One region of the Actinocatenispora sera genome, then DNA from elsewhere that is predicted to be linked to it. Evidence: riboswitches for the same ligand, from Rfam matches in the RefSeq annotation. Region 1 holds a riboswitch; each other region holds the start of a gene.
What was found. A riboswitch is a leader RNA that binds a small molecule or an ion and turns the genes downstream of it on or off. The one in region 1 is predicted to bind S-adenosylmethionine.

Region 1 (7,785 bases):
CCCGATCCGGCCTTCGCCCGCGCGCTGCGCGCCCGCGTCGAACGGGCGCTCGCCCTGCCGTCAGGAGTGATCCCGATGACCACGACCATCCCACCCGAGGCCGCGACCACGCCACGGCCGGCCGCCGTCCCCTACCTCGCCGTCGCGGACGCGCGAGCCGCGATCGACTGGTACACCGAGGTTTTCGGTGCGGTGGTCGATGGCGAACCGGTCGTCATGCCGGACGGCCGGATCGGCCACGCCGAGCTGGCCATCGGTGACGGCGTGCTCTACCTGGCCGATGAGCACCCGGAGATCGGTGTCGCCGCGCCGCGGCCGAATGCCGCCGCGGTGAGCCTGGTGCTGCCGGTCGGCGACGCCGACGCGGTACGCGCCGCGGCGATCGACGCCGGCGCCACCGGCGACCGCCCGCCGTACGACGGGTACGGCGAGCGGATGGCGTGGATCGTCGACCCGTTCGGGCACCGCTGGGGGCTGCACTCGCCGCTCCCGGCGGCCGAACCGGCGTACCGGACCGGCGACGTCGGGTACGTGTCGCTGTGGGTACCCGACCGGGACCGGGCCGCCCGGTTCTACCGGGCGGTGCTCGGCTGGGACGTGCCGGCCGGGCCCCGGCGGCACGTCTCCGGACAGCTGCCGGCGATCGGGCTGTGGTCGACCGCCGAGGGCCCGACGCTGTTCTGCTGCTACGCGGTGGCCGACGCGCGCGCGAACGCCGAGGCGGTCCGCGCCGCCGGCGGCCGCGCCGGCGAGCCGATCCCCGAACCGTTCGGCACGGTGGTCGAGTGCGTCGACGACCAGGGCACCGCGTTCGCGATGTACCAGCCGCCGGCAAGCCACGTGGGTGCCCGCCCGCCCGCGAACGGCCGCCGGCACGGCGATCTCGGCTACCTCACCCTGGAGGTCGTCGACTCGGCGAAGGCACGAGCCTTCTACGGATCGGTGCTCGGCTGGCGGTTCGCGCCCGGCAGCGTCCCCGACGGCTGGCAGGTCGAGGGACCGGTACCGATGACCGGCCTGTCCGGTGGGCACGAGCGCGCCACCGCGGTACCGCTGTGGCGGGTCGACGACATCGCGGCGGCCGTGGCCGCGGTCCGGGCGCACGGAGGTACGGCGAGCGACCCCGAGCGGCAGCCGTACGGGCTGACCGCGGACTGCGCCGACGACCAGGGCCTGCGCTTCCACCTCGGCCAGCTCTGACCAGCCGCCTCGCCCGGCGGGCCGGCCGGATCGCCGCCCGCAACCCGGTCAGCGGCGCGCCAGTCCGGCGTTCGGCACGCAGGAGCGGGCGCCGCGCGGCGGTACGGTGTGCGGATGGACTCGCACCGGGTCGTGGTGGTCGGGTACGACAACGCAGAGCTGGTCGACATCGCCTGCGTCACCTCCGCGCTCGCGCTCGCGAACCGGCTCGGCGCCGATCCCCGGTACGAGCTGGTGTTCGCGAACGTCTCGGGTGATCCGGTCCGCTGCGAGACCGGCCTGTCCCTGGCGGCGCAGGCCCGGCTCGACGCGATCCGGCACGCCGACACCGTGATCGTCTCCGGCGGCGACGGTCACCGGGCCGCGGCGCGCGACGCCGAGCTGGTACGCCAGGTCCGGCGGCTCGCCGCCGGCGCGAACCGGGTCGCCTCGGTCTGCACCGGCGCCACCGTGCTCGCCGCGGCCCGGCTGCTGGACGGCAAGCGGGCGACCACGCACTGGCTGTACGCCGCCGAACTGGAACGCTCCTACCCCCGGGTGCGGGTCGATCCGGCACCGATCTTCGTGCGCGACGGGGCGGTGGCCACCTCCGGCGGGGTGACCGCCTCGCTGGATCTGACCCTGGCGTTCATCGAGGAGGACCACGGCGCCGAACTCGCCCGATGGGTGGCCATGGGTATGGTCACCTACCTGCAGCGGCCGGGTAACCAGGCGCAGATGAGCGTGTTCACGTCCGCGCCGCGACCCGACCACGCCACGCTACGGCTGGTGATCGACCACGTGGTCGCGCATCCGGACGCCGACCTGAGCGTCCCGGCCATCGCCGCACACGCGGGCGTCAGCGCGCGCCAGCTGACCAGGCTGTTTCGCGAGCACGCCGGCGAGACCCCGGCCAGCGCGGTACGCCGGATGCGGCTGGAGATCGCGGCGCGGCTGGCCGCGACGACCGACCTGTCGCTGTCCCAGATCGCGCACCGGTGCGGCTTCCGGTCGGCCGAGACCCTGCGCCAGGCGTTCGCCGCCCGGTTCGGGGTCAGCCCGAGACGGTTCCGGTCCACCCAGGTGCGGTCACCGTCGTAGCCCGCTCAGGCCCGCTCCCCGGCCGTGACCGGGGCGCGGCGTGCCAGCGCGACCGCGAACGCGGCGGTGAACGCCAGGTGTACCACCAGGAAGATGCGCGCGAGGTCTCGTGCGTCTCCGGTCACCACGCCCACCACGTCGTTGGCGGCGACGACGCCGAACCCGACGAGGTTGGCCAGCAGGACCGTCCGGCGCAGCGCCGACGGCGATGTCGTACGGGACATCCAGTTCAGCACGGCGATGCCGAGCATCGGACCGCCGAGCAGCCGGAGCAGCGCGAGCAGCTCGGGTGAGGCGTCCTTCGGCACCGCGTCGACGCCGAACTGCGCCGGTACGAACAGCAGCGCCAGCCCGATCGCACCCAGGTAGACGGCGGCGGCGGTGAGCAGGTACTTGACCATGGCGACGTCCCCTCGTCTCGACGTGCTCACCATGATGCGGGCCGAGATCGGACATGGGGCATCTCGGCCGATCCCAGGCCGAAATCCTGGCGTTCCTGTCCCCGACGCTCCGCTTCCGACCTCGACGCGGTCACCAGCAGTGGCCGCCGCGGCCGCGGCGGATCTCTTGCGCTCGGTACTCTACCTATATAGAGTTTTCCTATGGCTCATCGGCGACTCTCTCCCCGCGCCGTGGCGGTCCTGCGGGCCCTCGCCGAGGATCCCGAGAGGTGGCGCTACGGGTACGACCTGTGCAACCAGCTCGGCGTGGCGGCCGGAACGATGTACCCGATCCTGATCCGGCTCGCCGACCGCGGGATGTTGGAGACGAGCTGGGAAACCGAGCGGGTGCCGGGCCGGCCCGCCCGACACCTGTACCGGCTCACCGGCGCCGGCCGGGCCCACGCCGCCTCGCTCGGGCCGGCACCTGCCGCCACCCCGGCGCCGCCGAAACCGGCGCCCGCCGCCACCCCGGCGCCGCCGAAACCGGCACGGTCGCCGCGACGACTGCGATGGGACGGCGCCTGATGCCCATTCTCCTGATACCCGCCGCCCTCCTGACGCTGGCACTCGTGTGGGCGCTGCGGGGCAGCGGCGACCTGCCGTCGCGCATCGTCGCGCTCGCGGCGAGGCGGCTGCCGGCACATCGGGCAGACTGGGGCCAGGCGATGATCGCCGAACTGACCGGGATACCCGGCCGGGGCCGGCGATGGAGGTTCGCCGCCGGCGTGCTGCGGGTGACGCTGTTTCCGCCGCATCGCCGGCCCGGCTGGGTGCTCGCGGGTGCGGCCGCAGGATTGGCCCTTGCCACCGGGGCGACCTGGGTCACCGCCTCGACCGTACCGACCCTGTCGGTCTTCGTTGCCGCGCTGGGCTTCTCGCTGTGTGCCGGTGCCGTCGTCATGGTGACGCGATCGCTGCGGCCGCGGCCTGCTGCGTCCCGTGTGGCGGTCAGCGTGGTCGCGCTCGCCGGTGTCGCGGCCACGGTGACCACCGTGGTCCGGGTCGCATCGGCCCACCCGGCCGCGACCGACGACCACAGCCGGTACGTCGTCTCGGTCCTGTTCGCCGTGATCCTCACCGGCTACCTTGCGGTCGCGGTCACGCCACGCCAGCTGGCCAACGGCGCGAACGCCGCGCTGTGGTGGGGGCTCGCCGGCGCGATGGCCAGCACTGCCGCCTGGACCATCCGCACGCTGACCGGATCTGCCGGTACCGGCGGGATGACGGAGTACCTGTCACCGGTCGCCGCCGCCGCGACGCTGGCTGTGTCGATCGGCGCCGCGACCACCACCCGGAACTGGCGGGCCGGCGCTCGGGCCGGGACGTTGACCGCGATCCTCGGCGCACCGCTCCACTTCACGATCGCGATGACCGCGCTGCTCGGCCAGCACCGCTACACCCTCACCAGCCCGTACGACGTCGCCGCCTTCCCCCACAGCGGCTACCCGGACGTCGCCAGTTATGTCCTCAGCGACGCCCTCGACGGCAACATCCTCGCCGGCCTCGTGCTCTACCCCGTCGTCCTGATCGCTCTCGCCAGCCTCGCCGCGCTGGCGAGCACCGGCCTGCGACAGCTCACGACCAGGAACTCCGCGCAACCCACCGGTTAGCCACCAGCACGTCGTGCGGCGGGTTTGTCGGTGGTCGGACCTAGCATGCGGAGCATGACGCGATACGTCGACGAGGACCTGAGCGGTGCGGAGTTCCGCGAGTGCGACCTGACCGGGGCACGCCTGATCGGCGTGGTCATGCAGGATGCGGTGATCGACGGGCTCGTCACCAACCTCGAGGTGAACGGTGTCGAGGTCACCGGGTACGTCGAGGCGGAGCTCGACCGGCGGCATCCGGTGCGAGTGCTGATCCGCTCGGAAGACCCCGCCGACCTGCGCGAGGCGGCGCGGCAGCTCCGCGCCGGCTGGACCGCCACGATCGGGCGCATCCGTCGCACGCCCGGCATCGAGCGCCGCAGCGTGAACGACGAGTGGTCGGCGGCGCAGACGCTGCGCCACCTGGTCTTCGTGCACGACTCCTGGTTCCGCCGCTGCTGCCTGGGCTCGACGGAGCCGTTCACGCCGATGGGCATCGGGCCGGACGTCGAGCCCTACCGTGATGCGCACGGGATCGACCGCTCGCTCGTTCCGGAACTCGACGAGATCGTGCGGGTGCGTGACGCGCAGGCCGCCGCACTCGAGGACTGGCTGGCCGAGGTCACCGCTGCGCAGCTCGCAGCGCCGGCGCCGGTGCCCGACGACGATGTTTGGCCGCCGTACGCCCGCGGCCGCTCGGTGCGGCAGTGCCTCGGCACGGTGCTCAACGAAACCTTCGAGCACCACGGCTTCTGCGTCCGCGACCTCGACCTGATCGAAGCACAGGACGCCGGGTAGCCCCCCACGGGGCCCTCGCGTGGACGGCGGGCGCTGCCGGCTCGCTCGGGGGCAGGGGTTCGGCGGGACGTGTGGAATACCAGCCGGTTGCCGAACGGATCAGGTATGTCGAGGTCGTCGCCCCAGGGTTGCGCGTCGAGCCCGATGCGCAGCGGGTACACCGGACTGTCGGCCAGTTCGCGTTGCAGCCGGCGCACGTCCGACACCGCGATACGCACCGCCGAACCCGGGGTCCCGTCGCCGTGGTGCTCGCTCAGATGCAGTACGCAGCCCTGCCGGGAGACCTGTTGGTACAGGGGCATTCCCGTCGCGAACCGGTGTTCCCAGTCCACCGTGAAGCCGAGGAACTCGACGTAGAACCGGCGCGCCTCGGCGCCGGGGAAGGCCCGCAGGATCGGTACGGTGACCGGGGCCGGGTCGGGGCGCCACGCTGCCGCACAGGTGTTCCAGTCGCGGTAGCCCAACTGCCCGGCGACGATCTCGAGCGCCTGGCTGTGCGGGATGTCGAACCCGAATGCACCGCGACGCTGGGCGGGTCGTACCGCAGGACGCCAGTGCGGGATCGACCCACGACGGGCTGCGGCGGTTTCGTCCCGCTGCTTCAACGGGACGGTGGAACGTGCGGTGCCCTCACGCCAGTCGGCCGGGGTGCCCGCAAACCGGCCGACCGGTGATGGAGGGACGTGGCTGCGGCTGATCGCGTGTCGGGTGACAGTGCGCGAGGCCACACGATATCGCGATGCCGTCCATATTCGTCTGGTCTACCATACAAAAAAAATGAGTCGCCGACCCGCGCCGACCCGCGCCGACCCGCGCCGACCCGCGCCGACCCGCGCCGTCGGGTGCCGCTGGTCAGCCGTTCAGACACGTCATCCAGAGGATCCGAGGGACCTGGCCCCGAGACGATCCGGCAACCTGCCACGGAATTCCGCAGCGGCAAGGTGCCAACGCCAGGAGCGATGAGAGAGGTGGCCATGCGTCCGTTCTTCGAGGTACCGCCGCTGGACGGCCACCTGGTTCGGCTCGAACCGCTGTCCGTCCGGCACGCGGCCGACCTGGCTGCTACCGCCGATGACGACCGCACCAGCTACGACTTCACGCTGGTGCCGCACGCCGACGAGGTCGCCGGCTACATCACCGCGCAGCATGAGCGGATGGCGCAGGGCCTGGTGCCGTTCGCGCAGGTCCGGCGCTCCGACGGACGCGCGGTGGGCTGCACCGCGTTCTGGGACCCCCGATACTGGCCCGGGCGCGAGGACTTGCGCGCCATCGAGATCGGCTTCACCTGGCTCGGTGCGGCGGCGCAGGGTTCCGGAATCAACGCCGAGGCGAAGCTGCTCCTGATGACGTACGCGTTCGAGACGCTGGCGGTGTCCCGGGTCGATCTGAAGACCGACGCTCGCAACACGCGGTCCCGCGCCGCGATCGCCGCTCTCGGGGCCACGTTCGAGGGGGTGTTACGCGGATGGTCGATGTCCTGGGCGCCAGGCGAAAGCGGCCAGCTGCGCGACTCCGCCATGTACTCGGTGCTCGCCGTGGAGTGGGGCGCGGTCAAGCAGGCACTGGCCGGCCGGGTCGACCGGCAGCGGTCCGCCGCTCGCGGCGGACGCCCGGCATGAGTGCGCGGCAGGCGGCCGGCGATCGGCATACCGGCCCGGCAGAAGTGGCGGCGACGGTTCGACCAGGGGACGAGGGGGCCGTCGGGAACGACGCCGGCCCGGAGCTGTCCAGTGAGCTTCGGGCCCTGGCGGCCGAGGCCGCGGCCGTCGACGGGGTCGCGCGCATCCTCGGCCGGCTGTCCCGTCGCCTCGACGGCACGGCGCTGCTGTGGGATCCGACCGGCGGGCCGAGCAGTGCGCGTCCGCAGCTGCCGCCGGGAATCCTGGCGAAGGTCGATGCGGTCTCCAGCGGCCGGTTGGGCGCGCTGTCGGTGTCGGCGGACGGACGTGAGCTGTCCGCCCTGCCGGTCACCGGGCGCCGGCCCCACCCGGTACTCGTCGTGCAGCGAAGTGCGCACCGGCGGCCGTTCACCGCCGCCGAGCGCGCCCTGATGTCCGCGGCGACGGTACCGCTGGGCCTTGCCCTGCGGGAGCGGGTGGTTCGGGACCGGGCGGCTCGGCTGGATCGGGTCGAGGCGCGCAACCGCGAGGCGGTGCTGTACCTCCTGCAGGCCGGTGCGACCTCGGGCGCGTGCCGGGCCGCGGCGGCGCTCGGTCTGCGGCTGTCGGAGACCATCCGGGTGCACCTGCTGGAATGCGCCGGGCGGTCGGTCGCCGAGGCCGTCCGCTGGTGCAACGACGTGGCTGCGGGGAGCGGGTGGGCGACGCGTTGCCCGGCGTACCGGCGGCAGATCGTGGTGGTGGCACAACCGGACGCCGATGATCTGGTCCGCGCGCTGCGCGAACGGGCCGGGGCCGATGCCTCCTTCCACGTCGGTACCAGCCACGCGGTGCCGGTCACGGACTTCGCCACCGCCTACCGGCATGCGTTCCACGCGCTGTGCGTTGCGCGGCATCGCCCCGGACGGTACGCGGAGTTCCGGAGCCGGGGCGAGCTGGCCGACATCCTCGCCGACGCGGGCGGGGCGTGGGCCACGCGGACGCTGGCACCGCTGCGGGCGCACCGGCCGGCACGCAGCCACGATCCCGACGCCGCGGAGCTGATCGACACGCTGACCT
Region 2 (7,785 bases), 6.3 Mb from region 1:
CGGCCCGAACGGCGCCGGCAAGACCACCACGCTGCGGATGGTGCTGGGGCTGATCCGGCCGACCGCGGGCGAGGCGCTGCTGTTCGGCCACCGGGCCGGCCCGGGCGCACCGGTGCTGTCCCGGATCGGCGCCCTGGTCGAGGGGCCCGGGTTCCTGCCGCACCTGTCCGGCCTGGACAACCTCACCCTGTACTGGAGGGCCACCGGCCGCCCGCTCGACGACGCGCGGATCGACGAGGTGCTCGACATCGCCGACCTCGGCGACGCGATCCACCGGCGGGTCCGGGCGTACAGCCACGGGATGCGCCAGCGGCTCGCCATCGCCCAGGCCATGCTCGGCCTGCCCGACCTGCTGATCCTGGACGAGCCGACCGACGGGCTGGACCCGCCGCAGATCGCCGAGATGCGCCGGGTGCTGCAGCGCTACGCCACCGACGGCCGCGCGGTGCTGGTCTCCAGCCACCTGCTGGCCGAGGTCGAGCAGACGTGTACGCACGTGGTGGTGATGCGCCGCGGCGAGCTGGTGGCGGCCGGTCCGGTCGCCGAGATCATCGGCGACTCGCCCAGCGTGCTGGTCGGCGTCGCCGACCCGGACGCGGCCGAGCCGCTGCTCTCCGCCGTACCGGGGGTGGCGACGGTGGCGCGGGCCGACGGCGGCCTGCTGGTCGAGCTCGCCGACGGTACGCCCCGGCACCGGCTGGTCGACGCGCTGGTCGACGGCGGCGTCGAGGTCGACCGGCTGGTACCGCGGCGCCGGTTGGAGGACGCCTTCCTCGCCCTGCTCGACCGGGGCGAGTCATGAGCGTCGACGTGCAGGCAGTCGACCGCCGGAAGCGGGGTGCCGGATGACAGTGTCCGCTGTGGATGGTCGGGCGGCCGGCTACCGGCCGGCCCGCACGCTGTCGGTCGGCACCGAGATCCGCCGCCAGCTGACCCGGCGGCGGACCCAGCTGGTGTTCGCGTTCCTGGTCGCGCTGCCGGTGATCCTCTTCCTGGCGTTCCGGTTCGGTACCGACGGAAACGGCGGGTCGGCGCAGAACCAGACCGACGCGTTCGTCACCGTGGCCAAGTCCGGCGCGGCCAACTTCACCGTGTTCACCCTGTTCGTCTCGGCGTCGTTCCTGCTGGTGGTGATCGTCGCGCTGTTCTGCGGCGACACGGTGGCGAGCGAGGCCAGCTCCGGCTCGCTGCGCTACCTGCTCGCCGCGCCGGTGCCGCGGCGCCGGCTGCTCGGCGTCAAGTACGCGGTGGGGCTGCTGTCCTCGGCGGCGGCGCTGGTGGTGCTGACCGGCGTCACGCTCGCCGTCGGTGCCGCCGCGTTCGGCTGGCATCCGCTGGTGACGATGACCGGTGACACCATCGCGCCCGGCCCGGCGCTGGCCCGCATCGCCGGCGTGGTCGGGTACCTGGCCATCGTCCTGCTGGTGCCGGCGGCGCTCGCGTTCCTGCTGTCGGTCTGCACCGACAACGCGCTCGGCGCGGTCGGTGGCGCGGTGCTGCTGGTCATCGTGTCCAGCATCCTCGACCAGGTGACGGCGCTCGGCGGGCTGCGCGCGCTGCTGCCCACGCACTACCAGGAGGCTTTCACCGGGTTGCTGACCGACCCGGTGCGTTGGGACCTGATGACCCGCGGCGCCCTGTCCGCGCTGCTCTACGCCGGTGGCTTCACCGCGCTCGCCTGGTGGCGCTTCCTGCGCAAGGACGTCACGTCCTGACCCTGGCGCCGCGCCCGTCGAGGCGGTGGCCGGTCAGTCGAAGTCGAAGATCGAGTGCTTGTCGTAGAAGTGCAGGATGTAGCGGCAGCGGGTGCAGATCATCAGCACCATCTTGTGCGAGGTCACGCCCCACTTGCTGTCCAGCCGCCCCTCCTCGCGCTGAAAATCCTGGTTCCGGCACAGCGGACAGGCGAGCGCAGCAGGCTGCGAAGGCATCGTCATGCCCCCAGTGTGCCGACCCACCGCCACCCAGGCGCCGGCTTCCCGCCGGCTGCCGGCTGGTCAGGGGGTGGGGGCGGTGGCGAGGACGGCGGAGAGCAGGCCCGGGTAGCGGCGTTCCAGCTCGTCCCGGCGGAGCGAGACGTACCGGCTGGTGCCCTCGATGCGGGTGTGCGTGACGCCCGCCTCACGCAGCACCTTGAGGTGGTGCGACCGGGTGGCCTTGGCCAGGCCGAGGTCGAACGTGCCGCAGCAGCGCTCGCCGTCGCGGTCCAGTTCGCGCACGATCTCCAGCCGGGCCTCGTCGCCCAGCGCGGACAGGATCGTGGTCACCGGCACGGCGGCCACGTCCGGCTCGTAGAGCTCCATGTGTCAAGGGTAACTCATGTTCGACAATCGTCGAACATGCACCTAGTGTGGGCCGGGTCGAAGGTTCGAGATCCATCGAACAAAGGGTGACTCGCTCATGTCCAGGTCCAGCTCGTACGGGCTCCCGCTGTTCTCCGTCGCCATCTGGGGCGGCATGTTCATCGTCATGGCCGGTGCCCTCCGGCACGTCGACGCGTACCACCTCACCGCCGCGCGCTACCTGATCGCCGCCGCGGTGCTCGCCGCGGTGCTCGCCGCCACCGCCGGCCGGCGCGCGTTCCGTACCGAGGGGCGGTTCGCGGAGATCGCGGTACTCGGCGTGGTCGGCATCGCCGGCTTCAACCTGCTCGTCAACATCGCCCTGGGCTACACCGCCCCGCAGAACGGCGCGCTCATGGTCGCGCTGACCCCGCTGCTCACCGTGCTGGTCCGGTGGGTACGCGATCGGGTCCGGCCCACGCTGCCCACCCTCGGCCTGATGCTGCTGGCGCTGGTCGGGGTCGGACTGGTCATCACGCACGGCCACCCGACCGACCTCGGGGCGATCGGCAGCGGCGACGCGATGGCGTTCCTCGGTGTGGTCGGCTGGGCGGTGTACACCCACGGTGCCAGCCGGTTCGCCAGCTGGGGCTCGCTGCGGTTCAGCACGCTGACCCAGATCGTCGGCGCCGCCGCGACCGTACTGGTCGCCCTCGTCGCCGACCTGACCGGCATCGGCCACCTGCCCGGCCCGGGTGCGCTCGGCGCCGACGCCTGGCAGCTCGGGTACATCGCGATCGCCTCCTCGGTCCTCGCGGTACTGGCCTGGAACGTGGCGATCCGCCGGCTCGGCGCGCCCAACGCCGCGCTGTTCATGAACCTGGTACCGGTGATCACGTTCGGCATCCAGATCGTCCGCGGGTACCGCCCGGTACCGGCCGAGATCGCCGGCGCCGCGCTGACCGTCGCCGCCCTGGTCGCCACGAACGTCCTGGCCCGTCGCGCCACCGCCCGGGCCACCACCGGCGTCCGCGCCGCGGCCGGCCCGGTCCCGGCCCAGCGCGAACCGCATGCGACGGCCGGCCCGGTCCCGGTCCAGCCCGTACCGGTTGCCACGGCCGGCCGGGTCCCGGCACAGCCCGTACCGGTCGGCGCCACCGGACGCGTCCTGACCGGGCCGGAGTGGACGTCGGCCGACGGGCTGTCGCCCCGCTGACCTCGCTGGCCGTCAGCCGGTGCCGCCGAGGGAGCGGCACCGGCTGACGGCATGGTCGATCTCACGTCCACGCAGTGGGACCACGGACGGAGACACCGGCGCGCCGATGGGTAAGCTGCGCGTACAACTTCACATGCACCTCATCCAGAGGGGCTGAGGGACCGGCCCGATGACGCCCCGGCAACCACCGCAGCTCGCGCTCGACGCGAGCCGGCAGGTGCCAATTCCGGCCCGCGACCAGACCGGCGCGGGAAAGATGAGCGAAAGGCTTCGCATGAGCGTGATCGCAGGTCCCTCCGACATCGCCGTCAACCCGGCTCGCGCGCTGGTCTGCCGCAACTGCGGGGCCGAATACCCGCTGATCGCGCAGAACGCCTGTTACGAGTGTTTCGCCCCGGTCGAGGTCGGCTACGACCAGGCCGCGCTGCGCGCCGTCACCCGCGCCGACATCGAGGCCGGCCCGCACAACATCTGGCGGTACGCGCCGCTGCTGCCCACCGGCCAGGACCCGGCCAGCCGCGTCACGGTCAACCCCGGCATGACCCCGCTGATCAAGGCGGACGCGCTCGCCGCCGAGCTCGGCCTCAGGACGCTGTGGGTCAAGGACGACTCGGCGAACCCCACCCACTCGTTCAAGGATCGGGTCGTCTCCGTCGCGCTGACCGCCGCGAAGGGGCTCGGCTTCACCCGGTTCGCCTGCGCCTCCACCGGCAACCTGGCCAACTCCGTCGCCGCGCACGGCGCCCGCGCCGGCGTGCCGAGCATCGTGTTCATCCCGTACGACCTGGAGCAGAACAAGGTCGTCACCAGCGCCGTCTACCAGGGCCAGGTCATCGCCATCGAAGGCTCGTACGACGACGTCAACCGGCTGTGCCAGGAACTCACCGAGACCGACGAGTTCGAAGAGACGGCGTTCGTCAACGTCAACGTCCGGCCGTACTACGCCGAAGGCTCCAAGACCCTCGGGTACGAGGTGGCCGAGCAGCTCGGCTGGCGGCTGCCGCAGCAGGTCGTGATCCCGATGGCGTCCGGCGAGCTGCTCACCAAGATCGACAAGGCGTTCAGCGAACTGGTCGAGATCGGCCTGGTGGACGACACGCCGTGGCGGGTGTTCGGCGCCCAGTCCGCCGGCTGCAACCCGATCGCCGCCGCGCTGCAGGCCGGTACCGACCAGATCAGCCCGGTCAAGCCCACCGGCATCGCCAAGTCGCTCAACATCGGCGACCCCGCCGCCGGGCCGTACGCGCTGGAGGCCGTGCGGCGCACCGGCGGCTGGATGGACTACGTCACCGACGACGAGATCCGCGACGGCATCCAGCTGCTCGCCCGTACCACCGGGGTGTTCGCCGAGACCGCCGGCGGGGTCACCGTCGCGGTGCTCAAGAAGCTCGTCGAGGCCGGCAAGCTCGACCGGGACGCCGAGACCGTCGTGTACAACACCGGCGAGGGCCTCAAGACCATCGACGCGGTGTCCACCCAGGTCGGCCCCACCCACACCGTCCGCCCCTCGCTCAAGGCCGCCCGCGAGGCCGGCCTGCTCGGCTGAAGCTGCTCCGGCCGGTCTGCTCGGCTGAAGCTGCTCCGGCCGCCCTGGGCGGCGGCCGGTCGGGTCGGGGCGGATTCCCCGCCGGTTCGGGTGCACCGGCCGGCGGGGAACATGCCGTACTCGCCGGTCATCGTTGCAGTGCGTAACCGCACTTGACGGCAGCGTCGCGAAGGTGGAACATATGCGACGCGGGAGGGCACCACACCTCCTGTCCTGCACGATTCGTCGAGCAGCGACACCCAAATCCTGCGCTTCGGCGCGGTCGACGTGGTGCCCCTCCCGCGCCAATCACGTGGCCACGCAGTGTGCGTGCCGACCGCGCACGCCTTGGCCGTCCGGCCTCCCGGCCGAGCCCCGGACCCCCGCGTTCCGAGTTGTCGGTCGTCCAGCGTGAGCACCCGGCCTGTGACGAAACCCTGGCCCGACATCAGCCACCACGCCGCGCTCGGCCGGATCGGCAACTCCTCGCCACCCGCCCGGCCGCTCCGCACTGTCCGGTTGATCAAGGTCTCGCAGCGTTGATCAAGGGATTGCGCCCCGGCGTCCAGCGGAAACGTGACCGGATCCCTTGATCAACTTCGGCATCCCTTGATCAACGGCGGCCGGTGCGGGTGGCGGCGGGTGTCGGTGGGGCGTGAAGGGTGGGGGCTCGCTGCGGCAAGTAAGGGTGATGGGCAGCGAACGGAAGGGGTGGCCGGTGCGGGAACCGGGGCGAGGCAGTCGAAGGCGGCGGGTACGGGTCCGGTCGGGTGCGGTGGCAATGCTGACCGTGCTGGGGCTGGTGATGACCGGGGGCGCGGCCCACGCCGACGGCGGCGGCAGGAGACCGGGCGGCGGGTCGGGCGGCGTGGCCGGCGGGGTGAGCGGTGCGGCTGCCGGTGCGCAGATCACGCTCGCGACCGGGCAGCGGGTGGGCGTCGGCCCCGGCGGAGTACTGACGGCGCATCCCACCGGGCTGTCCTGGAGTACCGGGAGCGACGGCGACCGGTACGCGATCCCGCCTGCGGCGGCACCGTACCTGGGGCGGCCGTTGGACCGGTCCCTGTTCGACGTGACCGAGCTGGCGAAACTCGGTGCTGGGAAACGGATCCCGGTACGGATGACGTTCGCCGCCGGGGTGACGCCGAGCGCTCCGCCCGGGGTCACCCTGACGACCGTCGACGGCGCCACCGCGGGCGGGTACCTGACCGCCGACTCGACCCGGACGTTCGGGGCCGCGGTGCGGGCGGCGATCGGCGCGGACGTGCGGGCCGGCCGGCCCGCCGGCAGCGGCGAGCTGGTGCCCGGGCTGACCGGGATGCGGCTGGCATCCGGTGCGTCGCGGCAGGTGTCGCCGCACTATGCGCAGGCGATCGTCGAGTTCCGGGCCACCGACCTGGCCGGCGCCGCGACCACGACCGGCGTGCACCTGGTGAACACCGACGACGCGCGGCGCGCCGACGTGTACGTATCGGTGGTCGACGGGATCGGTCGGGTAGCCGTGCCGGTCGGGCACTACAGCTTCACCGCGTCGTTCCGGGACTTCGACGAGCAGGGCGAGCAGACCGGGCTGCACTACGTCATCGGTGCCGACGTGACGGTCGACGCGGGCGACACGACGACGGTGCCGGTGGCCGAGACCGCGGCCACCGCCCGGGTCTCGGTGGCGACTCCGCGACCGAGCCTACCGGCGCAGGCGATCGTGCGGTTCGTCCGACAGGACGCGGTCGGCGGTGGCATCGAGGAGTTTCAGGGGGTCGCCGGCGACGACGTGCTGTACGTGTCGCCGCGGCCGGCGGCGCAGATCGGCCGGCTGCACTACGTGCTGCAGTTCTGCAGGCAGTCGCCGGCCGGTGTCGAGGCGTACCGCTACGACGTGGCGTTCGCGTTCGACCACATCCCCGCCGACGAGTCGTTGCGGGTCGAGCCGGCGCACCTGGCGACCGTGCACCAGCACTTCTTCGGCGATCCGGCGCAGGCCCGCGACACCGGGATGCTCTACAGCGGCGCGTACGACGACGTGCTCGCGCACACGCCGACGATGCTCAACCCGTCTCCGGTGCAGCAGATGCCGGGCGAGGTGACCGACTACGTCGGTACCGCGGACGGTGGTGGGTGGATCCAGGCCATCGTGAACGGCAACGGGCTGCCGTTCTGGGGCCAGCCGCGCCGTTACCTGGCCGGCCACGAGTACGACGTGGACTGGGGTCGCGGGCCGCTGGTGCCCGGGGTCGGCCAGTACCCGGAGCCTGCCGGCTGCGTGGCCTGCCTCGCCGGCGACACGTTCGACGTCGGGCTGCAGGCGGCGGTGGACAGCGACGGGCACGTCACCGGCTTCATGCCGCGAGGTGTCGACACCAGATTCCGCCTGTACCGCAACGGAACGCTGCTGGCCGACCGGCCGATGCCGTACCTGGACGCCCAGTTCACCGCGGATCCGGCCGAGTCGGCCGACTTCCGGATGCGGTACGAGGTGGATCGGACCGGAGTGGCCACGGTCAGCCAGGCGACCAGGTCGGTCACCGTCCTGACGTTCCGGTACGCGCCGTCGACCGCGGTCGCGATGCCGGCGCCGGGCAGCTGCGCCGGGCAGTCCGCGGACACGCCGTGCCGCGTGCTGCCGGTGCTGTCCGCGAGCTACCGGCTGGCGGTGGACGCCCACAACACCAGCGATCTGGCCACCCAGACGATGCAGCTGCGGGTCGGCCACCAGCGGTACGGGAAGTTCGGCAGTACGGCGCCGATCACCTCGGTGCGGGTCG
Region 3 (7,785 bases), 6.0 Mb from region 1:
AAGTCGGTCGACGGGTACGACCCGGACCGCGGCGTCGAGTTCACCAGCTATGCGGTACCGACGATCAGCGGTGAGCTGAAGCGCCACTTCCGTGACAAGGGCTGGACGGTCCGGGTGCCGCGCCGGCTGCAGGAACTGAAGCTGTCCCTCGCCAACGCCACCGGCCCGCTGGCGCAACGGCTGGGCCGCTCGCCCACGGTCGCCGACCTGGCCGAGCACCTCGGTATCTCGGAGGACGAGGTGATCGAGGGCCTCGACTCGGGCAACGCGTACAACGCGGTCTCGCTGTCCACCCCGGTCGGGGCCGGCGACGCCGCCGCGACCGAGGTACAGGACCTGCTCGGTGCGGACGACCCGGGTCTCGCGACGGTCGAGGACCGGGCCGCGCTGCGGCCGCTGCTCGCCGCGCTGCCCGAGCGGGAGCGCACCATCGTGGTGCTGCGCTTCTTCGGCAACCTCACCCAGTCGCAGATCGCCGAGCGGGTCGGTATCTCGCAGATGCACGTGTCCCGGCTGCTGTCCCGGTCGCTCGCCAGCCTGCGCGAGTCGATGGCCGGCGCCGAGGCTGCCTGACGCGCGACCGCGGCGGCCCGGCCCGGCTGACGCGCGACCGCGGCGGCCCGGCCCGGCGCCGCCGCGGCGTTGCGACGCCGCTGCAGCGAGGGGTGCGCTGACCGGGCTCGTCCGCCGCTCTGACACGATCGGCGGATGAGCCCGGTCAGCCGGAAACGCAAGAAGCCCGCCCGCCGGCGGTCCGCCCCCGGCCTCGACGCGATCGCCGCCGAGGCGGTCACCGCGTACCGGGAGACCCTGGCGGTGGACGGCTTCGCGGCGGAGCTGTTCACCGCCGAACTGCTCGGCGGCTGGTGGCAGGGTGCCGTCGCCGCCGGTACCAATCCCGAGGCCGTGCCGCGCGCCCTGGTGCGGTACGCGGCGCACCGGCGGACCGAGGAGGCGCTCGCCGCGCTGCTCGCGCTGGCCCACCTCGGTACCAGCGCAGCGCTGCGGGATGCCGCCCGTGCCGCGGCGACCCGGCTCACCGATGCCGGGGTGCCCGCGCCCGGCTGGGCCGACCAGGTCGGCCCGGTCGCGGTGCTGCGGTGCGCCCTGGTCACCGACGCCTACGGGGAGCAGACCACGGTGCTCTGCGAGTACCGGCGGGGCGAGGCGCGGCACGCGCTGTCCGCGCTGCTGGACCACGACGAGGCGGACGGCGCCGTCGTCGACGCGTGGTTCTCCGCCGGTCCGGACGAGCTGTTCGCGCAGACGGCCGCGCGGGTGGCCGAGTCGGACGGGGTGGCGGCGATGGCCAGTACGGATCCCGGCCGGGCGGCGCGCCTGCTTCGTGCCGGGTTCGCCCGCCTCGACGAGTGGGCCGAGCCGACCGACAGCGAGGATCTGCCGCAGTACCGCGCCCTCGCACTGGCCCGCCTGCGCGACATGCCCGGCGATGCCGAGATCGGCGCCGGAGAATTGACGGGTACGGGCGATCGGGAAACACCGGCGGGCAGCTCCTCCGGCGGCGCCGCCCCGGTGCCGCGGACGGCGCCCCCGGCACGGAGGCACCCGGTGCGGACCCGGTCAACGCGCTCGACGGGTTGCTGGAGGAGGACGTGGTCGGCCCGGCAGTGGAGGGGTTCCTGGCTTCGGCCGAGGCCACGGCGCTCACCGGGCATGCGCCGGCCGCGGTGGCCGCCGCGGCGCGGGTGATCGCCGAGTTCGGCGCGGACGAGGACGAGCGCCCGCTGCGGATCGGGCCGGGCCGGCTCGGCCGGCTGCTGCACGGCGGCGTCGACGCCGACGACCTCGACGATCCGGCGCTCGTCGCGTTCCCGGCGGTCGTCGTCGCCTGGACCCGGTACACCGCGCGGCTCGCCGAGCTGCCGCCTGCCGCCGTCGAGGACGTGACCGCGATCGCCACCGAGTGCGGCGAGCACGTCGGCGAGGAGCACGAGGAGCTGTCCGACGACGAGCTGGCCGAACTGCTCGACCGGTACGTACCGGAGCTGGACGGCGCCGACCTCGACCCGGCGGAGGCGGCGGCGGTTTTGGAGCGCCGGCTGTTCGCGGTGCCGGCGACCGTCGTCGAGCTCGACGGCGAGGAGCTGGACCTGGACCCGTCCGATCCGGACGACCGGCGGCTGCTGATCGTTGCCGAGCACGGCAGCGACCCGGACGACAGCGACCCGCACGTCACCCTGCACGAGATCGTCGCCGAGCAGCTCTGGCGCGACGAACCGCCGCAGGCCTGGCAGGCCGCCCGCCGGCTGCTCGACGCCGGCGCGGACCGGGCGGACATCCTGCACGTACTGGGCGAGATCGCGGCGCGGCACGTCCGGCCGGCCGGCGCGGAGTACGCCGACGCCGCGCACGCCGCGGAACTCGACGCCCTGGGCCGCTGACCCGCCGCCGCCGGACCCGAGTGGTTGATCAAGGGATCGGGACAGCGCGTCCAGGCACGTTGTGTACAGATCCCTTGATCAACTCGGCCGGGACGGGCGGCGGCCGGGGTCAGGTCGTGGGGCGAGGGTCGGGGGTGGGGGCCGGGCGGCCGTCCAGGCGCTCGTACGTCCACTGTGGACCGTCACCGGCCAGCCGGCGGACGGCGGCGACCAGCCGGTCGACGTGCTCGGTGGTGGTACCCAGGCCGATGCTCGCCCGTACCGCCGTGCCCGGCAGCTCGCCGCCGGCGTGCCGGAGCAGCCGCCGGGTCAGCGGGTGCGCGCAGAACATCCCGTCCCGTACCCCGATCCCGTATTCGGCCGACAGCGCCGCGGCGAGCACGTCGGAGTCCAGGCCGCGTACCGCGAAGGCGGCGATGCCGACCCGCGGGGTGCCGGCGTCGAACAGGGTGAGCACCGCGACGCCGTCGATGCCGGACAGGCCGGCGTGCAGCCGTTCGGTCAGCCGCCGCTCGCGGTCGATCGCCGCGTCCCGGTCCCCGGTCCGCAGCGCCTCGCACACCGCGCCGAGCGCGACCGCGCCGAGCACGTTCGGGCTGCCGGCCTCGTGCCGGGCCGGGCCGGTCGACCAGCGCACGTCGTTCGTCGCGTCGCCGACCAGCGCGGTCGCCCCGCCACCGGCCAGGTACGGCGGGGCCGCGTCGAGCCAGTCCGTCCGGCCGGCGAGCACCCCGGCGCCGAACGGCGCGTACAGCTTGTGGCCGGACAGCGCGAGGTAGTCGGCGTCGGCGGCGGCGACGTCGACCGGACGGTGCGGCGCCAGCTGCGCGGCGTCCACGAAGATCCGCGCCCCGTACCGGTGTGCCGCCGCGGCCAGCTCGGCGATCGGCCAGATCTCCCCGGTGACGTTCGACGCGCCGGTCACCGCGAGCAGTACCGGCCCCGGCGCGTCCTCGCCGCGCCGCAGCTCGCGCAGTGCCGCGTGCACCGCCCGTACCGCGTCGGCCGGGCTGTCCGGGATCGGCAGCCGCACCGCGCGGCGCCACGGCAGCAGCGTCGCGTGGTGCTCGGAGTCGAACACCAGCACCGTCGCCTCCGCCGGCAGCGCGTGCGCCAGCAGGTTCGTCGCGTCGGTGGTGTTGCGGGTGAAGATCACCGCGTCGTCGTCCCGGCAGCCGAGGAACCGCGCCACCTGCTCGCGCGCCCGCTCGTACCGGGTGGTGCACAGCTGTGACGGCAGGCCCGCGCCGCGGTGCACGCTCGCGTACCGGGGGAGCAGGTCGGTGATCGCCTCGACCGCCACCCGGGCCGCCGGCGCGCTCGCCGCGTAGTCGAAGTTCGCGTAGCCGACGGTGCCGCCGGTCACCAGCGGTACCTGCAGGTTCGCGTCGGCCAGTGCGAGCGGTTCGGGCTGCCGGGGTACCGGTACCAGGCGTGGCCGGCGCGATGCGGGCGCGGGCGGGACGATGTCGACAGGCAGGGACACAACACACCTCCGGGAGGCCAGGGACCCCACCGGTGACGTGCGGTCCGCGCTTGCCCGTCGCCGTGCGGCGCGCGGGCCCGGTCTTCACCCGGGGCACCCCACCGCGGAAGCGAGGGTTGCCGGCCAGCAAGCCGGGGCTTGACGCTGGCACTCGTGACCTGCGGAGCAGCATAGCCACACTAGGCTGGCGCCATGGCAGACCTCCCGCCCTCTGGGACGCCCGGCACACCGGACCCGGCGCGGCAGCCGTCCGACGGCGCGCCGCGACCCGGCGACGGCTCACCGTGGGCCCGTCCCGCCGAACACTCGACGCCGGCCGACGCCGGTCGGGACGGTGCACCGGGTCCGGCCGGCCAGCCCGGGGCGGACCGCACCACGGAGCCGGTCGACACACCCGGGTGGCGGCCACCTTCGACCCCACCAACCTCCGGCGCACCGACCTCGGGGGCACCGGACGCCGCGCGCGGCGGCCCGGCGGTCGCGCCGGGCGGACACCCGAGCGCCGGACCTGGCGGACACCCGAGCGCCGGACCGGGCGGGCAGCCGACCGTGGGGCCGGGCGGGAACCCGAGCGTGGGACCCGCCGGGCGGGCGGCGGTCCCGCCGGGCGGGCCGCCGAGCGCCGGGCCGGGCGGGCAGCCGATCGTGGGGACCGGCGGGCACCCGTTCGGGCCGCCGGTGGTGGCGGTGCTGGACGCCCCGAAGCGTGGCCGGTTCGACTGGGTACGGCTCTGGAAGATGACCGGCGTGATCGCGCCGATCGTGGTCGGCGCGCTGGTGCTGATCCTCGCCGTGGGTACCAACATCGGGCCGAAGGCGTTCGCGATCGGGCTGGCCGTGGCCGTCATCCCGGTTCCGTTCCTGGTCGGCTGCTTCCTGTGGCTGGACCGGTACGAACCGGAGCCGTGGAAGTACCTCGCGTTCGTGTTCGGCTGGGGCGCCTGCGTCGCCACCTCGGCGGCGCTCGGCGTGAACACGCTCGGGTCGTACCTGTTCGAGCAGGCCGGGATGTCCGGCAACGCCGACGCCGTGCTCGTCGCGCCGTTCATCGAGGAGACGATGAAGGCGCTCGGCCCGGTACTGCTGCTGTACTTCTTCCATCGCAAGAAGCGGCAGCCGATCAATGTGGTCGACGGGATCATCTACTTCGGCCTGTCCGCGACCGGGTTCGCGATGGCGGAGAACATCCTCTACCTCGGCGGCATCTACGTGACCGGTTCGAAGGAGGGCGGCGCGGTCACCGGCGCGCTGATGGTGGTGATGCTGTTCGTGGTGCGGATCGGCATCTCCGGCTTCGCGCACCCGCTGTTCACCTCGATGACCGGCATCGGCTTCGGTCTCGCCGCCCGGGCCCGGGACAGGCGGGTGCGCTACCTCGCGCCGCTGGCCGGCTGGTTCGCCGCGATGAGCCTGCACTCCACCTGGAACCTCATCTCCACGCTCGGGCCGCAGGCGCTGCTCACCGGGTACGCCGTGGTGATGGCGCCGATCTTCTTCGCCGCGGTGGGTGTCGCGCTGTGGGCGCGCGGCCGGCAGGGGCGGCAGATGGCCCGGATGCTCCGCCCGTACGTACCGGCCGGGTGGCTGTCGCCGCCGGAGCTGGCGGCGCTGGCCACGATGACCCGGCGGATGGCGGCCCGGCGCTGGGCGAAGCGGGTCGCCGGGCCGCAGGGCGCCCGGGCGATGGAGGAGTACCAGTTCGCGCTGTCCACGCTGGCGCTCGCCCGGGACTCGGCGCTGGCCGGCTTCGGCGCCGACACGTTCGCCGAGCGGGAACGCGAGCTGCTGACCAAGGCGATCGGGCTGCGCCAGGTCTTCACCGGCCGGGACCGGACCGTACCGCCGGCGTTCTGGGACGGGGTGAACTACCACATCCGGTTCCCCGACGGCACGGTCCGCCAGCTCCCCCCGCCGCAGCGCCCGGTCGTCCCGGTGCCGGTGCTCACCGGCTACCCCCATCCCGGCCAGGGCTGGTGGTGACCGGCACCGCACCGAGCGCCGGGCGGCCGGGCGGCCGGGACCTGCGGAGCCGTCAGCGGCGGCCGCGGAAGAAGGCGGCCAGGTCGGCGGCGAGCAGCGCCGGCTCCTCGTACGCGGCGAAGTGGCCGCCGCGCGGCATCTCGGTGTACCGCTCGACCCGGTAGACGCGCTCGGCCCAGCGGCGCGGCGGGCGGCTCAGATCGGCGGGGAACACCGCCACCGCGGTCGGCACCTCGACCCGGCGGACCGGCGGGACCAGGCCGCGGCCGAACTCGTGGTACGGCCGGAACGACGACGAGATCGCGTTGCCGTACCAGTAGAGCGAGGCCTGGGTGAGCACGAAGTCGTCGTCGAACCGGCTGGCGAGTTCGCCGTGGCTGTCGCTCCAGGCCCGGTACTTCTCCACGATCCAGGCGAGCAGCCCGACCGGCGAGTCGGCCAGCGCGGGTGCGAGCGACATCGGCCGGGTCTGCTGTTCGTGCTGGTAGCCGCCTTCCGTCGCGGTCCACCGCGCGACCGACGCCAGGTACTCGCGCTCGTCTGGATCGAGGTCGTCGTCGGCCACCCCGGTCGGCGGCGACACCGCGAGCAGGTGGATCCCGACAACCGACTCCGGGTACGCCTCGCCGAGCCGGGACGTGACCCCGGCGCCGAGGTCGCCACCGTGCGCGCCGTACCGGCCGAAGCCGAGCTCGTCGTGCATCAGCCGGTGCCACAGCTCGTGCGTCGGCAGGTCGGACGGGAACGTCGGGCGCGGCGCCGAGAACGGGAAGCCGGGCAGCGCCGGCACGATCACCGTGTACGCGTCCGCCGCGCTGCCACCGTGCTCGCTCGGCGCCGACAGCCGGCGGGCCAGCTCGACCAGCTCCAGCACGGTGCTCGGCCAGCCGTGCGTCAGCATCAGCGGCAACGCGTCCGGGCGTTCGGCGTCGAAGCGCAGGTAGTGCACGTCGGCGCCGGCGATGTCGGTGACGAATCCGGGCAGCTCGTTGATCGCCGCCTCCCGCGCCCGCCAGTCGTACCCGTCGGCCCAGCGATCGGCGAGGCGCCGCAGCTCGGCCGGATCGGTACCCGCCGTCCAGCCGGCACCGGGCACCGGCGTCGCCCACCGGGTACCGCGAACCCGTCGGCGCAGCTCGTCGAGCTCCGCGTCCGGCACCCGGAGTACGAACCGCCGGGATCCCATCTCAGTAGCCCTGTACCGGTGCGGCGGCGTGGCTGACCTGGACCAGGTGGGTGACGCAGGTGTCCCCGGTCAGGTCGTGCAGCAGGAACCCGGTGGGCTCGTGCACGTATCCGAACGGGGCCTCGGAGCGGGTGCACAGGTCGATCTGCCGGTACGTGCTGGGGGCCACCGAGAGGGTGGAACCGGCGAAGTTGGCGCTCACCGTACGGTGCAGGTGGCCGGCGAGGACCCGGACCACGTTGCGGTGCCGGGCGATCACCTCGGCGAAGTCGGGCCCGTCGGTGAGCCGGATGCCGTCCATGAACGGGATGCCGACCTCGATCGGCGGGTGGTGCAGGCAGACGAACGCCGGCAACTCCGGCCGCCGGGCCAACTCACTGTCCAAAAAGGACAGCTGGGCCGCGCCCAGGGTACCGGCGGCGGTGCCGTCCACCTGCGAGTCGAGCACCACGATGGTCGCCTCGGGGTAGTCGACGGAGTAGCTCGCCCGGTCCGGCCCGCCGCCGACCCGCCCACCGCGACCGTCCGACGCCGCAGCCGCGTCCGGCCCGAACTCGGCGACCAGGTTCGCGGTCAGGTCGTGGTTGCCGGCCACCAGGTGTACCGGCAGCCGGAACCGGCCGAGCACCTCGCGCAGCGCCGCGTACTCCTCCGGCCGGCCGTGGTCGGTCAGGTCGCCGGTGATCACCACGCAGTCGGGCGCCGGTTCCAGGGTGAGCACCCGGCCGAGT

Region 2: another riboswitch for S-adenosylmethionine. It lies ahead of thrC (threonine synthase); the one in region 1 lies ahead of Asera_RS31765 (GNAT family N-acetyltransferase).
Region 3: another riboswitch for S-adenosylmethionine. It lies ahead of Asera_RS03655 (aminotransferase class V-fold PLP-dependent enzyme); the one in region 1 lies ahead of Asera_RS31765 (GNAT family N-acetyltransferase).

What each region holds. Positions count from the first base shown of each region.
Region 1 is NZ_AP023354.1:6,755,452-6,763,236, forward strand. It holds gene Asera_RS31735 (VOC family protein) at 1-1,200, shown strand, start outside; gene Asera_RS31740 (GlxA family transcriptional regulator) at 1,315-2,280, shown strand; gene Asera_RS31745 (hypothetical protein) at 2,286-2,681, opposite strand; gene Asera_RS31750 (PadR family transcriptional regulator) at 2,883-3,248, shown strand; gene Asera_RS31755 (hypothetical protein) at 3,248-4,333, shown strand; gene Asera_RS31760 (DinB family protein) at 4,388-5,107, shown strand; partial or broken gene Asera_RS33455 (glyoxalase superfamily protein) at 5,188-5,835, opposite strand; SAM riboswitch class I at 5,974-6,073, shown strand; gene Asera_RS31765 (GNAT family N-acetyltransferase) at 6,082-6,726, shown strand; gene Asera_RS31770 (helix-turn-helix domain-containing protein) at 6,723-7,785, shown strand, end outside.
Region 2 is NZ_AP023354.1:478,358-486,142, reverse strand. It holds gene Asera_RS02225 (alpha/beta fold hydrolase) at 1-802, shown strand, start outside; gene Asera_RS02220 (ABC transporter permease) at 846-1,715, shown strand; gene Asera_RS02215 (hypothetical protein) at 1,749-1,937, opposite strand; gene Asera_RS02210 (ArsR/SmtB family transcription factor) at 1,998-2,303, opposite strand; gene Asera_RS02205 (DMT family transporter) at 2,401-3,498, shown strand; SAM riboswitch class I at 3,636-3,761, shown strand; gene thrC (threonine synthase) at 3,773-5,044, shown strand; gene Asera_RS02195 (hypothetical protein) at 5,805-7,785, shown strand, end outside.
Region 3 is NZ_AP023354.1:795,099-802,883, reverse strand. It holds gene Asera_RS03670 (RNA polymerase sigma factor SigF) at 1-573, shown strand, start outside; gene Asera_RS03665 (hypothetical protein) at 709-1,710, shown strand; gene Asera_RS03660 (hypothetical protein) at 1,614-2,402, shown strand; partial or broken gene Asera_RS03655 (aminotransferase class V-fold PLP-dependent enzyme) at 2,593-3,798, opposite strand; SAM riboswitch class IV at 3,930-4,047, opposite strand; gene Asera_RS03650 (PrsW family intramembrane metalloprotease) at 4,534-5,868, shown strand; gene Asera_RS03645 (epoxide hydrolase family protein) at 5,921-7,054, opposite strand; gene Asera_RS03640 (phosphodiesterase) at 7,056-7,785, opposite strand, start outside.